One region of the Streptomyces spinoverrucosus genome, then DNA from elsewhere that is predicted to be linked to it. Evidence: riboswitches for the same ligand, from Rfam matches in the RefSeq annotation. Region 1 holds a riboswitch; each other region holds the start of a gene.

Region 1 (5,155 bases):
GCGTCCCAGACGCCGAGGGCCTTCAGCTCCTGCACCAGGTAGGAGTTGACCTGGAGGAACTCGCCGGACAGGGTCTCGCGCTTGAACAGGTTCGACACCTGCGGCTCGATGCACTCGTAGACACCGGCGATCGAGGCGATGGTCGCGGTGGGCGCGATGGCCAGCAGCAGGGAGTTGCGCATGCCGACGGAGGCGATCCGCTCGCGCAGGGCGGCCCAGCGCTCCGGCCACGCCGGCTCGACGTCGAAGTGGTCGGGGTGCAGCACGCCCCGGGCGGTACGGGTCTTGTCCCACGCGGGCAGCGGCCCGTTGCGCTCGGCGAGGTCGGCGGACGCCTCGTACGCGGCGAGCATGATGCGCTCGGCGATCCGGGTGGACAGGGCCTTCGCCTGGGGCGAGTCGAAGGGCAGCCGCAGCTTGAAGAAGACGTCCTGCAGGCCCATCGCGCCGAGGCCGACGGGACGCCACCGGGCGTTGGAGCGGCCCGCCTGCTCGGTCGGGTAGAAGTTGATGTCGACCACGCGGTCGAGGAAGGTGACGGCGGTGCGGACGGTGGCGTCCAGCCGCTCCCAGTCGATGTCTTGAGTCGCCGTGTCGACAAAGGCGCCCAGGTTCACCGACCCCAGGTTGCAGACGGCCGTCTCCCCGTCGCTGGTGACCTCCAGGATCTCCGTGCAGAGGTTCGAGGAGTGCACGACGTGGCCCGGCTCGGCGGTCTGGTTGGCGGTCCGGTTGGCGGCGTCCTTGAAGGTCATCCAGCCGTTGCCGGTCTGCGCGAGGGTGCGCATCATCCGGCCGTACAGCTCGCGGGCGGGCAGCGTCTTCTTCGCCAGGCCCCGCGCCTCGGCCTCGCGGTAGGCGGCGTCGAACTCCTCGCCCCACAGGTCGACCAGCTCGGGCACGTCCGACGGCGAGAACAGCGACCACTGCGCGTCCGCGTTCACCCGGCGCATGAACTCGTCCGGGATCCAGTGCGCGAGGTTGAGGTTGTGCGTACGGCGGGCGTCCTCGCCGGTGTTGTCGCGCAGCTCCAGGAACTCCTCGATGTCGGAGTGCCAGGTCTCCAGGTAGACCGCGGCCGCGCCCTTGCGCCGGCCGCCCTGGTTCACGGCGGCGACGGAGGCGTCGAGGGTCTTCAGGAACGGGACGATGCCGTTGGAGTGGCCGTTGGTGCCGCGGATCAGGGAGCCGCGGGAACGGATCCGGGAGTACGAAAGCCCGATGCCGCCGGCGTGCTTGGAGAGCCGGGCCACCTGGTGGTAGCGCTCGTAGAGGGAGTCCAGCTCGTCCTTGGGGGAGTCCAGGAGGTAGCAGGACGACATCTGGGGGTGCCGGGTGCCGGAGTTGAACAGGGTGGGGGAGGAGGGGAGGTAGTCGAGGCGGCTCATGAGCCCGTAGAGCGCGGCGACTTCGTCCACCGACCGGGGGGTGTCGTCCTCGGCGAGGCCGGCGGCGACGCGCAGCATGAAGTGCTGGGGCGTCTCGATGACCCTGCGGGTGATCGGGTGCCGGAGCAGGTAGCGGCTGTGCAGGGTGCGCAGGCCGAAGTAGCCGAAGCGGTCGTCGGCGTTCGGGTCGATCAGGGCGTTCAGGCGGTCGGCGTGCCGGTGTACGAAGTCGGCCGTGCGGTCGGCGATGAGACCCTCCCGGTGCCCCACGGCGACGGACTCGGTGAAGGACGTGACGCCCTGGGAGGCGGCCTCGGCGGCGATGGAGATGGTCAGCAGCCGGGCGGCCAGCCGGGAGTAGGCGGGGTCCTCGGAGATGAGGCCGGCGGCGGCCTCCGTGGCCAGCTCGCGCAGCTCCGCCTCGTCCGCCCGGGCGGAGCGGCCGCGCAGCGCGGCGGCGGCGACCCGGCCGGGGTCGGCGTCGGGGAGGTCGGCGGTCAGCTCGGTCAGGGTCCGCAGCAACGCGGTTCCGGGACCGTCGGTTTCCACTTCCACCGGAGTCGCTTTGGCCGGTTCGGCTGGCGCGATGGTCATGTGGGGCTCTCCCTCGCTCGGCACAGGGGCCTTGCGGAGGGCAGGGGGCAGCACACGAGCGCACGCGGCGTCGCGTCCACCGGCCCATTCCACGAGGCCCGGACGTCGGGCACCCGGACCGGACGGGCCGGGTGCGCTGTCGGCAGGTCCTCGGACTGACTCCTGTGCACGGCGTCTGTGGGAACAGACATGCACAAGTACACCGTTGCGGGACAGTTCCGGATTCGCACCGGATTCCCCTGCGGCGACAGCGAGCATGAGCATACATCTAGTGCCGGGTGCGGAAGGCACCCCCATATGTTGTGTCGCCGATGACTTCAGAGCGTCAACTGGTAGGTGAGAAGCGTGATGTCGTCGAGGTGGGGGATGGGGTTCCAGTCGCGGTCGGGTGTGCGGGTGAAGCCGAGGCGTTCGTAGATGCGGTGGGCTGTGTGCATGGTGCGCTGGGTGGAGAGGACGATGCCGGTGCAGCCGTCGGCGGTGCGTGCGCGGTCGATGCAGGCGCGTACGAGGGCCTCGCCGACGCCTCGGCCGCGGGCCTCCGGCGCTACGGCCAACATGCGGATCTCGGCCTCTCCGAGGCCCGCTATGTCGGCCATGGGGCCGCCGGAGGGGACGAAGGTCACGCCGCCCAGGACGCGTTCGTGCTCGACGGCTACCAGTACCTCTGCGGCGGCCGCCCGCTTCGCTACGTTGTTGAGTTCCCCGAGGTATTCGTCGCTCTCCCCGAAGTCCAGTAGGCCGTCCTGGAGATAGGCCTGGGCCGTGATGTCGCCGAGGGCGTCGTATTCGGTGGGGATGGCGGGGCGGATGACGATGTCCATGGGGGGAGTGTGTACGACAGCGGGCCGCCGTATGGCTCGATGCCGGCGGCCCGCTGCGGGTTGTGGTGGGTTCTCGCGCCCACGCGGCGGAGCCGCATATCGATACAGCCCCGCGCCCCTGAGGGCGTTGTTCTCGCGCTTCTTAGTGGCTTGCCCCAGCCGTTGCCGGGGGAAGCTCCACCTGGACTCCCGGGTCTCCGGCGTCCGCGGTGTAGTCCTCGGGCTTCGTCTCATCGATGCCCTCGGGGGCCTTCGCCGCCCTCAGGACGAAGGTGAGGACCACCGTCACCACCAGGTTGAGGACGAACGCGGTGAGGCCGATGTAGCCGATCTCGCCGATGCCGGGGATCTCCGCCGACGAGCCGCCGAAGTGCTTCTGGGTCGGGGAGGCGACGCCGTACGCCGCGACCGTGCCGTAGATCATGCCGACCGCCCAGCCGGCCAGCAGGGCCCAGCGGTGGAACCAGCGGGTGAACAGGCCGCCGACCAGGGCGGGCATGGTCTGCAGGATCCAGATGCCGCCCAGCAGCTGGAAGTTGATCGCGACCGTCTTGTCCATGCCGAGGACGAAGACGAGGGCGCCGACCTTCACCAGCAGGGACACCATCTTGGAGACCTTGGTCTCCTGTGCGGGCGTGGCGTCCGGCTTCAGGAAGTCCTTGTAGATGTTGCGGGTGAAGAGGTTCGCGGCCGCGATCGACATGATGGCCGCCGGGACCAGCGCGCCGATGCCGATCGCCGCGAACGCGACGCCCGTGAACCAGTCCGGGAACATGTTCTCGAACAGCTGCGGGATCGCCAGCTGGCCGTTCTCCACCTTGATACCGGCCGCGATCGCCATGAAGCCGAGCAGGCCCAGCATGCCCAGCATCAGCGAGTACAGCGGCAGGATCGTGGAGTTGCGGCGGATCACGTCCCGGCTGCGGCTGGAGAGGACCGCCGTCACGCTGTGCGGGTACATGAACAGCGCGAGCGCCGAGCCCAGCGCCAGCGTGGCGTAGGTCCACTGCGAGGCCGCGTTCGGTATGAGTCCGCCCGCACCGGCTGCCTCGTACTTGTCGCTCGCCGCGCTGAAGATGTCGTCGAAGCCGCCCAGCTTGATCGGGATGTAGATGATCGCGACGGCGATGACGATGTAGATCAGCGCGTCCTTCACGAACGCGATCAGGGCCGGTGCCCGCAGACCCGACGAGTAGGTGTACGCGGCCAGCACGCCGAAGGCGATCAGCAGCGGCAGGTCCTTGATGAACCAGTTGGTGTCCTCGCCACCGCCGATGCCCATCACGTCCAGCACGGCCTGGATGCCGACCAGCTGGAGCGCGATGTACGGCATCGTCGCGAGGATGCCGGTGACGGCCACCGCGAGGGAGAGGCCCTTCGAGCCGAAGCGGCCCCGGACGAAGTCCGAGGTGGTGACGTATCCGTGCTTGTGCGAGACGGACCACAGGCGGGGCAGGAAGACGAACATCATCGGGTAGATGAGGATCGTGTACGGCACCGCGAAGAAGCCGGCCGCGCCCGCGGCGTAGATCGCCGCCGGTACGGCGACGAAGGTGTACGCCGTGTAGAGGTCGCCGCCGAGCAGGAACCAGGTGATCCAGGTGCCGAACGACCGGCCGCCCAGGCCCCATTCGTCGAGGCTGTGCTCGTTCTCGGCCTTGCGCCAGCGCGCGGCCAGGAAGCCCATCACCGTGACGGCGACGAAGAAGAGGATGAATACGGCGAGTGCGACGCCGTTCACGCCGTCCTTCATGCTCCGGCACCCCCCTGAGCCTTGCGGGCGCGCTGGTCACGCTGCCACAGCTGGTACGCGATCATGGTGAGCGCCGTGGAGATCACGACCCAGGCCATCTGGTACCAGTAGAAGAACGGAATGCCGATGAAAGTGGGCTCCGTCTTCGCGTACGAGCTCACCCAGAGCATGGACACGAACGGTGCTATCAGGCAGAGGGCGATGATGACGCGCACAGGCGTCACCACCGGCCCTCTGTTCACATCTGGGGCATCTGACATCGGACGGCTCCGTCCCCTCGCTGATCACCTGGTGTAACGCGCAGGCAATCTAGGTCACGGTGTACCGCCACCGGAAGCCCTTGTTCACATACCGGTACCTCAGCAGCAGCGGAAGCCCTGCCGGGGGTCCCTTTCCTGCCGGTCTGTCCGCATCCGCTCGAACTCCCGCCGGGACGGTACCTCCGCCTCCGGGTGGTCCTTGCGGAGATGCGCGACATAGCGGCCGTAAGCCGACTCGTCGGTCAGCTCACGGACGTACCAGCGCACCCCGCTAGTCACCCGGCGCAGCAGTGCTGACGGTCGCACGGCGCTCCTCCTTCTCCTCCCGCGTGGCGA
Region 2 (5,155 bases), 1.3 Mb from region 1:
GACGATCAGGGACCGCAGCGGAGAAGAGAACGGGGACGCGGCATGAGCAATGACGCCGAGAACACCTACGCCACGATCCGCGTCGAACGCAAGGGCCGCACCGCCCTGCTCACTCTCGACCGCCCGAAGGCCCTCAACGCGCTCAACCTCCAGGTGATGGAGGAGGTCGTGGCGGCGACCGAGGCCCTCGACCGGGACCCGGACTGCGGCTGCATCGTGATCACCGGATCGGAGAAGGCGTTCGCGGCCGGGGCCGACATCAAGGAGATGCGGCCGCAGGGGTACATGGACATGTACCTGAGCGACTGGTTCACGGCCTGGGACCGGCTGGGGCAGCTGCGCACGCCGACGGTCGCCGCCGTCTCCGGGTACGCGCTGGGCGGCGGCTGCGAACTGGCCATGCTCTGCGACATCCTGCTCGCCGCCGACACCGCCGTCTTCGGGCAGCCGGAGATCAAGCTCGGTGTCATCCCCGGCATCGGCGGCTCCCAGCGGCTCACCCGCGCGGTCGGCAAGGCCAAGGCCATGGAACTGTGCCTGACCGGGCGCACCATGGACGCCGCCGAGGCCGAGCGCGCGGGCCTGGTCTCCCGGATCGTGCCCGCCGACGAACTGATCGGAGAGGCGCTGAACGTCGCGGAGACGGTGGCGGGCATGTCCCTGCCGGTCGCGATGATGGCCAAGGAGGCGGTGGCACGGTCCTTCGAGACGACCCTGGCGGAGGGCGTCCGCTTCGAACGGCGGCTCTTCCACGCGGTGTTCGCGACTGCGGACCAGAAGGAGGGCATGGGCGCGTTCGTCGACAAGCGGCCGCCCGAGTTCCACCACAGGTAAGCGTCGGGTGAGAGGACGTTCGCTGACGTGAGAGGGCTCGCGGAACCATCCGGGGGCCCTTTCGCGTTCTCCGAGCACCGATGGCGTCCGGCGAGGAGCGGAGGAACCGAGTGGCCAAACGACCCCAGCCGCGCCGCATCACCCTCGGCGGCCACGAGGCGGTCGCCCTCACCGTGGAGGAGTACGAGCAGCTGATCGCCAGCCGTCGGCAGATCGGCGGCCAGAGCGCCCGCGTGCGCGTGCTCGCTCAACAGGCCAAGCAGACCGAGCAGTTCCTTGAGGAGTTGGAGGTGCTGGTCGGGGCTCGACTAGCACGTACGTCCGCCGGTCGGGGTCGATGGCGAGCCGTCCCCCGGCCGGGGGACGGGCCCGTTGGGCGCAGTCACGGCGTTCGCAGATCCGGCAGCCCAGGCCGATGGGCGTCGCGGCGCGGGGGTCGTCCAGGGCAATGCCCTCGGCGTAGACGAGCCGGTGCGCGTGGCGCAGTTCGCAGCCGAGCGCGACGGCGAACTCGGCGCGCGGGGCGTGATGGCCGAACCCGCCCCGGGTGATGGTCCTGGCGACCCAGAAGTACCGCTTACCGTCCGGCATTTCGGCGACCTGCGTCAGGATCCGGCCCGGTGCTGAGAACGCGTGAGCGTGCCGAGGTCGCGGTAGGCGCGCTCGACGGCGTTCAGTTCCGCAGGCGTGCGGTCCTGTACGAAGGCGGGCTCGTCCAGCTGGACCCACTCGGCGCCGGCCGCGCGCAGGTCGGCGAGCACCTCGGCGTACACCGGCAGCAGGCGGTCGAGCAGGGTGAGCGGCTCGAAGTCCGCGGGGACGCCCGGTGCGGGCTTGGCGAGGAGCAGGTAGGTGACGGGGCCGACCAGGACCGGGCGGGCGGTCAGGCCCAGCGCCAGGGCCTCCTTCAGCTCGGCGACTTGCTTTGTCGAGTCGGCCGTGAACACCGAGTCCGGGCCCAACTCGGGCACGAGGTAGTGGTAGTTGGTGTCGAACCACTTGGTCATCTCCAGCGGCGCGACGTCCTGGGTGCCGCGGGCCATGGCGAAGTAGCCGTCAAGGGTGTCGGCCGCCATGGCCGCGCGGTGGCGCTCGGGGATCGCGCCGACCATGACGGTGGTGTCGAGGACGTGGTCGTAGTACGAGAAGTCACCAGTTGGCACTTCGTGGATGCCGGCGTCGGCGAGCTGCAGGTGGCAGGTCTTCGGACTCGCGGGCACGCCCTCGTCGTTCACCGAGGAGGACACCTACTGGCCGTCGCTTCCCAGGCCCGGTACGTCGGACCCAGTGCGTATGACGGCGGTCGTTCCCGCTCACCGCTGCGGGGCAGTCCCGGATTCCCACCGGGTTCCCTCTTGCGACACCCCGCCATGGGGTCCCCCCATGCTTTTGGGCTATGGGGGAGGACGGGGTGAACCAGCTGCTCCGGCCACCCTACGGGGTGTCGTCCCTCGGGCAAGGGAGCCGTCCGGGCTCTGGAAGGTGACACAGAGCACGTCGGAGGCGGAACGCCGAGGGGCGGGAAGCGCCGCACTCGCGCTTCCCGCCCTTCCCAGTCGCGCCGCGCGGGACCCTCACCCCTGCGGCGGTGCGGGCCCCTCAGCCCGCGTCGTACCAGGCCCTCAGCCCTGGTCGTAGGTGTGGAAGCCCCGGCCGGTCTTTCGGCCCAGCAGCCCCGCCTCGACCATCCGCTGGAGCAGCGGGGGAGAAGCGTAGAGGGGTTCCTTGAACTCGTCGTAGAGCGACTCGGCGATGGACGCGACGGTGTCCAGGCCGATCAGGTCGGCGAGTTTCAGCGGGCCCATCGGGTGGGCGCAGCCGAGCTCCATGCCGGTGTCGATGTCGGTGGCGGTGGCGAAGCCGGACTCGGCCATCCGGATCGCCGACAGGAGATACGGGATGAGGAGCGCGTTGACGACGAAGCCCGCCCGGTCCTGGGAACGGATCACCGTCTTGCCGAGGGCCCGGGTGGCGAAGTCCTCCACCGCGGCCGTCGTCGCGGCCGACGTGTGGAGCGAGGTCACGACCTCCACCAGGGGCAGTACGGGCACGGGGTTGAAGAAGTGCAGCCCGACCACTCGGTCCGCGCGGCTCGTAGCCATGCCGAGCCGCATGATCGGCAGGGAGGAGGTGTTGGTGGCGAGCACCGCCTCCGGATCCTCGACGATCTTGTCGAGCGCGGCGAAGATCTCGGTCTTGGCGTCGGCGTTCTCGATCACGGCCTCGACGACGAGCTGCCGGTCGGCGAGGTCGTCCAGGCTGCTGGTGAAGCCGAGCCTGGCGAGGGCGTCACCGGCGGCTTCCTGGGTCAGCTTCCCCCGCCGCACCGCACGGTCCAGGGAACCCGCGATCCGGTCGCGGGCGGCGCGGGCGGCGATGGCATCCGCCTCGCAGACCACGGTGTCGAGCCCGGCCCGTGCGCACACCTCCGCGATGCCGGCGCCCATCTGTCCGCCGCCGACCACGCCGACGCGTCCGATCGCCGCGCTCATGCCGCGGCCTCCGTCCGTCGTACCAGGTGCCGCGTGTAGGCGTCCGGCGTGAAGAACAACGGCAACTCGCCCGTCAGCGCGGTCCGTTCGAAGAGGGCGCGGATGTCGTCGACCGGCGCCCACGGGTACTCGGCGCCGAGCGCGGCGGTCTCGTCGTCGAGGATCTCCTCCACGGTCTCCCGGTCGATGACCCGGTGCCGCAGCCACTGCCAGATCTGCACGCGGGCGATCTCGGCGGTGGCCGCGTCCTCCATCAGCCCGTTGATGGCGACCGCACCCTGCCCGCGCAGCCAGGCGGCGAAGTAGCGCAGCGCGACGGAGACGTTGGTGCGGACCCCCTCCAGGGTGGGCGGGCCGCTGATCCTGCGCACGGACAGCAGGCCGGCCGGGGTCACCTCGACGTCGTCGCGGGTCCGGTCCAGCTGATGGGGGCGTTCGCCGAGGACACCGTCGAAGACCTCGCGGCAGACGGGGACGAGTCCCGGATGGGCGACCCAGGAGCCGTCGAAGCCGTCCTCGGCCTCGCGCTCCTTGTCCAGCCGGACCTTGGCGAGCGCGGCCTCGTTGGCGGCGGGGTCCTTGCCCGGCACCTGGGCCGCCATGCCGCCGATGGCGTGGGCGCCGCGCTTGTGGCAGGTGCGGACGAGGAGTTCGGTGTAGGCCCGCATGAACGGGGCGGACATCGTGACCTTCGCCCGGTCGGGCAGGAGGAAGTCGGTGCGGTGGCCGAAGGTCTTGATCAGGCTGAACAGGTAGTCCCAGCGGCCCGCGTTGAGCCCGGAGCTGTGCTCGCGCAGTTCGTAGAGGATCTCCTCCATCTCGAACGCGGCGGTGATCGTCTCGATGAGGACGGTGGCCCGGATCGTGCCGCGCGGGATGCCGAGCAGCTCCTGGGCGAGGACGAAGACGTCGTTCCAGAGGCGGGCCTCGTAGCGGTTCTCCAGTTTGGGGAGGTAGAAGTACGGGCCGTACCCGGCGTCGATCTGCCGCTGGGCGCAGTGGAAGAAGTACAGGCCGAAGTCGACGAGGGCTGCGGGCACGGGCCGGCCGTCGAACTCCAGGTGCTCCTCGTCGAGGTGCCAGCCACGCGGACGCACGACGATCGTGGCGAGCTGCTCGCCGAGCCGGTACTCCTTGCCCTCCGGCGTGGTGAAGTCGATACGGCGCTCGATGGCGTCGAGCAGGGTGAGCTGACCGCCGATGACGTTGTCCCAGAGGGGCGCGGTGGCGTCCTCGAAGTCCGCCATCCACACCTTGGCGCCGGAGTTGAGCGCGTTGACGGCCATGCGCCGGTCGGGCGGGCCGGTGATCTCCACGCGCCGGTCAGTCAGACCGGGCGCGGGCGGCGCCACCCGCCAGGTCGGGTCGTTGCGTACAGAGGCCGTGACCATGGGGAAGTCGAGAGGCGAGCCCGACGCCAGCCGCAGTACCTGCCGGCGGCGTTCCTTCATCAGGTCCCGCCGACGCGGCTCGAACGCCTCGGCCAGCCGGCCGATGAAGTCCAGGGCGGCGGGGGTGAGGATCTCGTCGTGCCGGTGACCGGGGGCGGCGAGGACGCGGACGTGGTGGGTGAGTGCGGTGGTGGACATCGGGCTCTCCTGAGGGATGGGAGCGGAGGGGGACGGAGACGGTTCGTCCCCCTCCGCTCGGCCGAGGGCCGGCCGGACGGCGAGTGTCCGGCCCGGCGGCCTAGTGGAACTGCTCTTCCTCCGTGGACCCGGCCAGCGCGGTCGTGGAAGAGGCAGGGTTGACGGCCGTCGACACCAGGTCGAAGTAACCCGTGCCGACCTCACGCTGGTGCTTGACGGCGGTGAAGCCGTGGGCCTGGG
Region 3 (5,155 bases), on a different contig from region 1:
TCGGTGACGACGCGGAGAACAACGGCGGGCACGGCGGAATGGACTACGTCCTGCAGTGGCGCACCGTCCAGCAGATGCGCGCCGGGCTCGCCCCCGACATGGACGTCTACGACGCCGCCGTCTGGTGCTCCCCGATCCCGCTGAGCGTCAAGTCCCTCGCGGCGGGCGGCCGTCCGGTCGCCGTCCCCGACTTCACCCGCGGCTCCTGGGTCAACCACCGCGCGGGCCTCGACTCACGGCCCAGCGAGATGCCGCCGGCCACCTGACCACACCCCGGCACCCCGCAGGGACGTCACGGCTCGTCGTCGGTCTCCCTGCGGGCCTGCGCCGCCCGCCGCAGCCGGTAGTGGCGCGCCGGAGCCTGTCCTGCGACCACGTCGCCGACCATCGTGCGTACGACGTCCTGCAGCCGGTGCAGTGCGTGGTGCCGCGTGTGTCCCGCGCCCGGGTCCTCCCGCAGCTCCTTCAGCAGCGCCCAGCACAGCAGCAGCATGACGACCACGAACGGCAGCGCCACCAGGATCGTCGCCGTCTGCAGCGAGTTCAGCCCGCCCACCACCAGCAGCACCGCCGCCACCGCCGCCATCAGCACACCCCACAGCACGACGAGCCACGACGGCGGGTGCAGCGCGCCGCGACTGGTCAGGGAGCCCATCACCAGCGACGCCGAGTCGGCGCTCGTGACGAAGTAGGTCATGACCAGGACCATCGCCGCGAACGACGTGACCGTGCCGATCGGCAGGGCGTCCAGCATCGCGAACAGCGCCGCCTCGGCGCCGTCCGCCACCTCGCCCCCGAGGTCCGCCTGACCGGTCGACTCCAGCCGCAGCGCCGTACCGCCCATCACGCAGAACCAGACGACGGTCGCACCGCTCGGCACCAGCAGCACTCCGATGAGGAACTCGCGGATGCTCCGGCCGTGCGAGATACGGGCGATGAACGTCCCCACGAACGGTGCCCACGACAGCCACCACGCCCAGTAGAAGATCGTCCAGGTGCCCAGCCACGACTGGTCGGAGAAGGCGCCGGTGCGCGTGGCCATCGGCAGCAGGTCGTTGAGATAGCCGCCGACGGACGCCGGGATCGTGTCCAGGATGTGGACGGTGGGGCCGAACAGGAAGACGAACAGCATCAGAGCGGCGGCGAGCACGATGTTCAGCGTCGACAGCCACTTGATGCCCCGGTGCAGACCGGAGAAGGCCGAGACGACGAACGCCGCCGACAGGACCGCGATGATGACCAGTTCCGTGTTCCGGGTGGCGCCGATTCCCGCCGTGAGGTCGAGCCCCTCGGCCACCTGGAGCGCGCCCAGGCCCAGACTCGTCGCCGTACCGAACACGGTCGCGAAGACGGCGAGCAGATCGATCACCTTGCCGGGCCAGGACACCGCCCGCCGCGCCCCGATGAGCGGCACGAACGCGGCGCTGAGCCGATTGCCGCGGCCCTTGCGGAAACCGGCGTACGCCAGCGCCAGCCCGGCGATCCCGTAGATGGCCCATGGGGTGAGCGTCCAGTGGAAGAACGAGTACTCCAGGGCCGTACGCGCCGCCGCGGCGGACTCGGCGGGCACTCCGCTCGCCGGGGGCGGCGCCAGATAGTGCGTGAGCGGCTCCCCGACGCCGTAGAACATCAGGCCGATGCCCATGCCCGCGCTGAACATCATCGCGATCCAGGCGAGGTTCCCGAACTCCGGCTCGGAGTCGTCCTCGCCCAGCCTGATCAGGCCGAACCGGCTGAACGCGATCACCAGGCACAGGACCAGGAACACGTCCGCGGCGACCACGAACAGCCAGCCGAAGTTGTCCAGGACCCAGGCCAGACTGGCTGAGGAGACGCTGTCGAAGGACTCGTCACCGAGCCAGGCCCACAGCACCACGGCGGCGACCGCGGCCATCCCGATCCCGACGAGGGCGCGGTCGGGCGCACCGTTGACCGGAGCGCCGGACGGAGGATCCGGCTGAGGCTGATCGATCGATTCCGTGCTCATGACGCCCAACTATGGTGCGGTATCACCCCATAACGAGGGGTGGCGCGCCGCCCGGCGGTACCGATGGGGGCGGCGCGTTCCGCATGGCGCCCGCCGGTGGTGTGCAGCACTTCACCGTGGCCGGCCGCGCTGCGGGCGTATGAGATGACGAGTCCGTCTGTCATGATGTCCCGCGAAAAGGCGACGGCGGAACGAGGAAGCCGGTGTGAATCCGGCGCGGTCCCGCCACTGTGATCGGCGAGCGGATCCCGAACAGACCACTGCCCGGACGAGGGTGGGAAGGCCGGGACGAGCACTGACCCGAGAGCCAGGAGACTCACGCGGTCGCCTCCTCGACGTGACCGGGGCGGATTTCCCCGGGGAGGAGGGCTTGTTCTGATGTCTGCCGAGACATCACGGGGCGGTTCGGTGCCGTGCCGGGTCGTCGTGTGCCGTGACTGCTGCTGCGGCAGCCCGAAGGTGACCGGCGTCGACCACGGTGAGCAGACCACGCGTCTGGCCGAGAGCGCCCCGGTCCGGATCACCGACTGTCTCGACGTGTGCGACCAGGCGAACGTGATCGTCGTACAGCCCTCGTCGCAGGGGCGCGCCGCCGGGGGCCGGCCTGTGTGGTTCGGCCTGGTCAACGATTCCGCCGCGACCGACGACATCGCCGCCTGGGTCCGGGCGGGCGGCCCGGGTCTCGCCGCGCTGCCGGAGATCCTGAGTCTCTACGTCTTCACCCCGCCACGGCGTGCCCGGTCCGGGGCGCTCGTGCCGCCGGGCTGACCACCTTCCCGACGCCACTGAACGAGCCGTATCCGGCCACTTCCGGACCACCGTCCGGATGGTTCCACGTTCCACCCCGCGGTGAGAGGACCACCACATGATGGGCAAGCGCCCGCTCTCCCTGCTGTCGGCGATCGCCGCGGCTGCCCTGCTGATATCCGGCTGTGGCGGCACCGCCACCGAGAACGACGCCGCCCAGTCGGACACCGCCGCCGAGGGCTTCCCGGTCACCGTGTCCAACTGCGGTGTGCGGACCACCTATCAGCGACCCCCGCAGCGCGCGGTGTCGCTGAACCAGCACGCGACCGAGGTCATGCTGGCCCTCGGGCTGGAGAACTCGATGGTGGGCACGGCCTACCTCGACGACAAGATCCTCCCGGAGTACCAGGACGCGTACGACGGGATCAAGGTCGTCGCCAAGGAGTACCCGTCCTTCGAGACGCTGCTGGCCGCCGAACCCGACTTCGCCTACGGCGGGTTCGCCAGCACCTTCGACGAGAAGGAGGGCCGCAGCCGCGACGCCCTGTCCAAGGCCGGGATCAACTCCTATCTGAACATCGAGGAATGCCCGTCCGGCCCCGTGACGATGACCACGATGGACCAGGAGATCCGGAACGTGGCCAAGATCTTCGGTGTACCGGACCGGGCCGAGCGGGAGTTGAAGGAACTCCACGCCACCCTGGACACGGTCGAGGAAAAGCTCGCCGGAGTCACTCCGGTCAAGCTCTTCGTCTACGACAGCGGCGACAAGACCGCCTTCACCGCGGGCGGCGCGGGCATCGGCAACGAGATGATCAAGCAGGCCGGCGGGGTGAACCTCTTCGCGGACCTGGACAAGGTGTTCGGTGACGTGTCGTTCGAGCAGGTGGCCGAGCGCGCGCCCGAGGTCGTCGTCATCTACGACTACGGCGACCAGCCGGTCGCGGACAAGAAGAAGTTCCTGCTGAACAACCCGGCGCTCAAGGACGTACCCGCCATCAAGAACAAGCGGTTCGCGGTGCTGCCGCTGTCGTCCACGGTGCTGGGCGTGCGGGTGCCCGCCGGCGTGGAGTCCCTGGCCCGGCAGCTCCACCCGGACCGCTTCAAGTGAGCGGCGCTATCGACGCCAAGGGCGTGACCGACGAGCAGGACGTGTCAGACGCGAGCGGGCCCGGGGAAACCCTCGGGCGCCGCCCCGGTGTCCCGTACGCACTCGTGCTCCTGCTGCTGACCGCTCTGGTGCTCGCCGCGGCGACCTTCGGGTTCGCCGTCGGATCCGTCGGCGTCCCGCCCGACCAGGTCTGGGGCATCCTGCTGCACCGGGTGCATCCGGCTCTGGCCGACCCGACCTGGACCGCCGTCCGCGAGACGATCGTCATCGACGTACGGCTGCCCCGGGTACTGCTGGCCGGCGTCGTGGGCGCCGGCCTTGCGGTGTGCGGGATGGCCCTGCAGGCACTCGTACGCAACCCCCTCGCGGACCCGATGCTGCTCGGGGTGTCGTCCGGCGCCTCGGTCGGCGCGGTGCTGGTCGTCGTCTTCAACCTCACCCTGTTCGGTGTGTTCTCGCTGCCGGTGGCGGCGTTCCTCGGTGCCCTCGCCGCGCTCGTCGCCGTCTACTTCCTGGCCCGGTCCGGCGGGCGAATGACCACCGTGCGGCTGGTACTGGCGGGCGTGGCGACGGCCGAGGTGCTGTCGGCGCTCGCCAGCTTCCTCGTCGTCACCTCCAACGACCCGCACAAGACGCAGTCGGCGCTGCGCTGGATGCTCGGCGGACTGGCCGGCACCACCTGGACGGTGGTGTGGATCCCCGTCGCCGCCGTCCTGCTCGGCACGGCCGTCCTGCTCGGCGTCTGCCGGTCCCTCAACCTGCTGCTCGCGGGGGAGGAGGCCGCCGCCGCGCTCGGCCTGGACGTGCACCGCTTCCGTGCCGCGCTGTTCACCCTGGTCGCCGTCATGATCGGCACGATCGTCGCCGTCAGCGGCCAGATCGGCTTCGTCGGCCTGATCATGCCCCACGTCGTACGGCTGCTCGTCGGCGCCGACCACCGCCGTGCGCTGCCCGCCGCCGCGCTGCTCGGCGCGGCCTTCCTCATCGCCGCCGATCTGGCGGCGCGCACCGTCATGAGCCCGGAGGAGATCCCCGTGGGCATCCTCACCGCCCTGGTCGGCGGCCCCTTCTTCCTGTGGCTGATGCGACGGAGGACAGCATGACGCAGACAGTCACGGCGAAGGGCGCGGCCCCGGTCACGGCGGCGCCCGGCACGCTGGTCGCGGAGGACGTCTCGGTCGTCGTCGACGGCCGGGCACTGGTGGACCGGGCCTCGCTGCACGTGGCTCCCGGCGAGGTGGTGGGGCTCGTGGGCCCCAACGGCGCGGGGAAGTCCACCCTGTTGCGCACGGTCTACCGAGCGCTGCGCC

Evidence for each region. Region 1 has a riboswitch for cobalamin ahead of I2W78_RS12310 (ribonucleoside-diphosphate reductase subunit alpha). Riboswitches for the same ligand answer to the same signal wherever they lie in the genome.
Region 2: it holds a riboswitch for cobalamin, as region 1 does, so the genes downstream of both, I2W78_RS06920 (5-methyltetrahydropteroyltriglutamate--homocysteine S-methyltransferase) here and I2W78_RS12310 (ribonucleoside-diphosphate reductase subunit alpha) in region 1, are expected to answer to the same signal.
Region 3: it holds a riboswitch for cobalamin, as region 1 does, so the genes downstream of both, I2W78_RS35550 ((2Fe-2S) ferredoxin domain-containing protein) here and I2W78_RS12310 (ribonucleoside-diphosphate reductase subunit alpha) in region 1, are expected to answer to the same signal.

Annotation. Positions count from the first base shown of each region.
Region 1 covers NZ_JADPZX010000001.1:2,760,990-2,766,144, reverse strand. The annotation lists gene I2W78_RS12310 (ribonucleoside-diphosphate reductase subunit alpha) at 1-1,982, opposite strand, end outside; cobalamin riboswitch at 2,107-2,246, opposite strand; gene I2W78_RS12305 (GNAT family N-acetyltransferase) at 2,300-2,806, opposite strand; gene mctP (monocarboxylate uptake permease MctP) at 2,949-4,559, opposite strand; gene I2W78_RS12295 (DUF3311 domain-containing protein) at 4,556-4,819, opposite strand; gene I2W78_RS12290 (YbdD/YjiX family protein) at 4,919-5,125, opposite strand; gene I2W78_RS12285 (carbon starvation CstA family protein) at 5,091-5,155, opposite strand, start outside.
Region 2 covers NZ_JADPZX010000001.1:1,506,572-1,511,726, reverse strand. The annotation lists gene mmsB (3-hydroxyisobutyrate dehydrogenase) at 1-46, shown strand, start outside; gene I2W78_RS06930 (enoyl-CoA hydratase) at 43-834, shown strand; gene I2W78_RS40300 (short-chain fatty acyl-CoA regulator family protein) at 1,003-1,563, opposite strand; partial or broken gene I2W78_RS06920 (5-methyltetrahydropteroyltriglutamate--homocysteine S-methyltransferase) at 1,467-2,024, opposite strand; cobalamin riboswitch at 2,013-2,233, opposite strand; gene I2W78_RS06915 (3-hydroxybutyryl-CoA dehydrogenase) at 2,457-3,326, opposite strand; gene aceB (malate synthase A) at 3,323-4,915, opposite strand; gene aceA (isocitrate lyase) at 5,016-5,155, opposite strand, start outside.
Region 3 covers NZ_JADPZX010000002.1:18,814-23,968, reverse strand. The annotation lists gene I2W78_RS35560 (Gfo/Idh/MocA family protein) at 1-266, shown strand, start outside; gene I2W78_RS35555 (BCCT family transporter) at 293-1,987, opposite strand; cobalamin riboswitch at 2,128-2,323, shown strand; gene I2W78_RS35550 ((2Fe-2S) ferredoxin domain-containing protein) at 2,366-2,755, shown strand; gene I2W78_RS35545 (ABC transporter substrate-binding protein) at 2,853-3,845, shown strand; gene I2W78_RS35540 (FecCD family ABC transporter permease) at 3,887-4,948, shown strand; gene I2W78_RS35535 (ABC transporter ATP-binding protein) at 4,945-5,155, shown strand, end outside.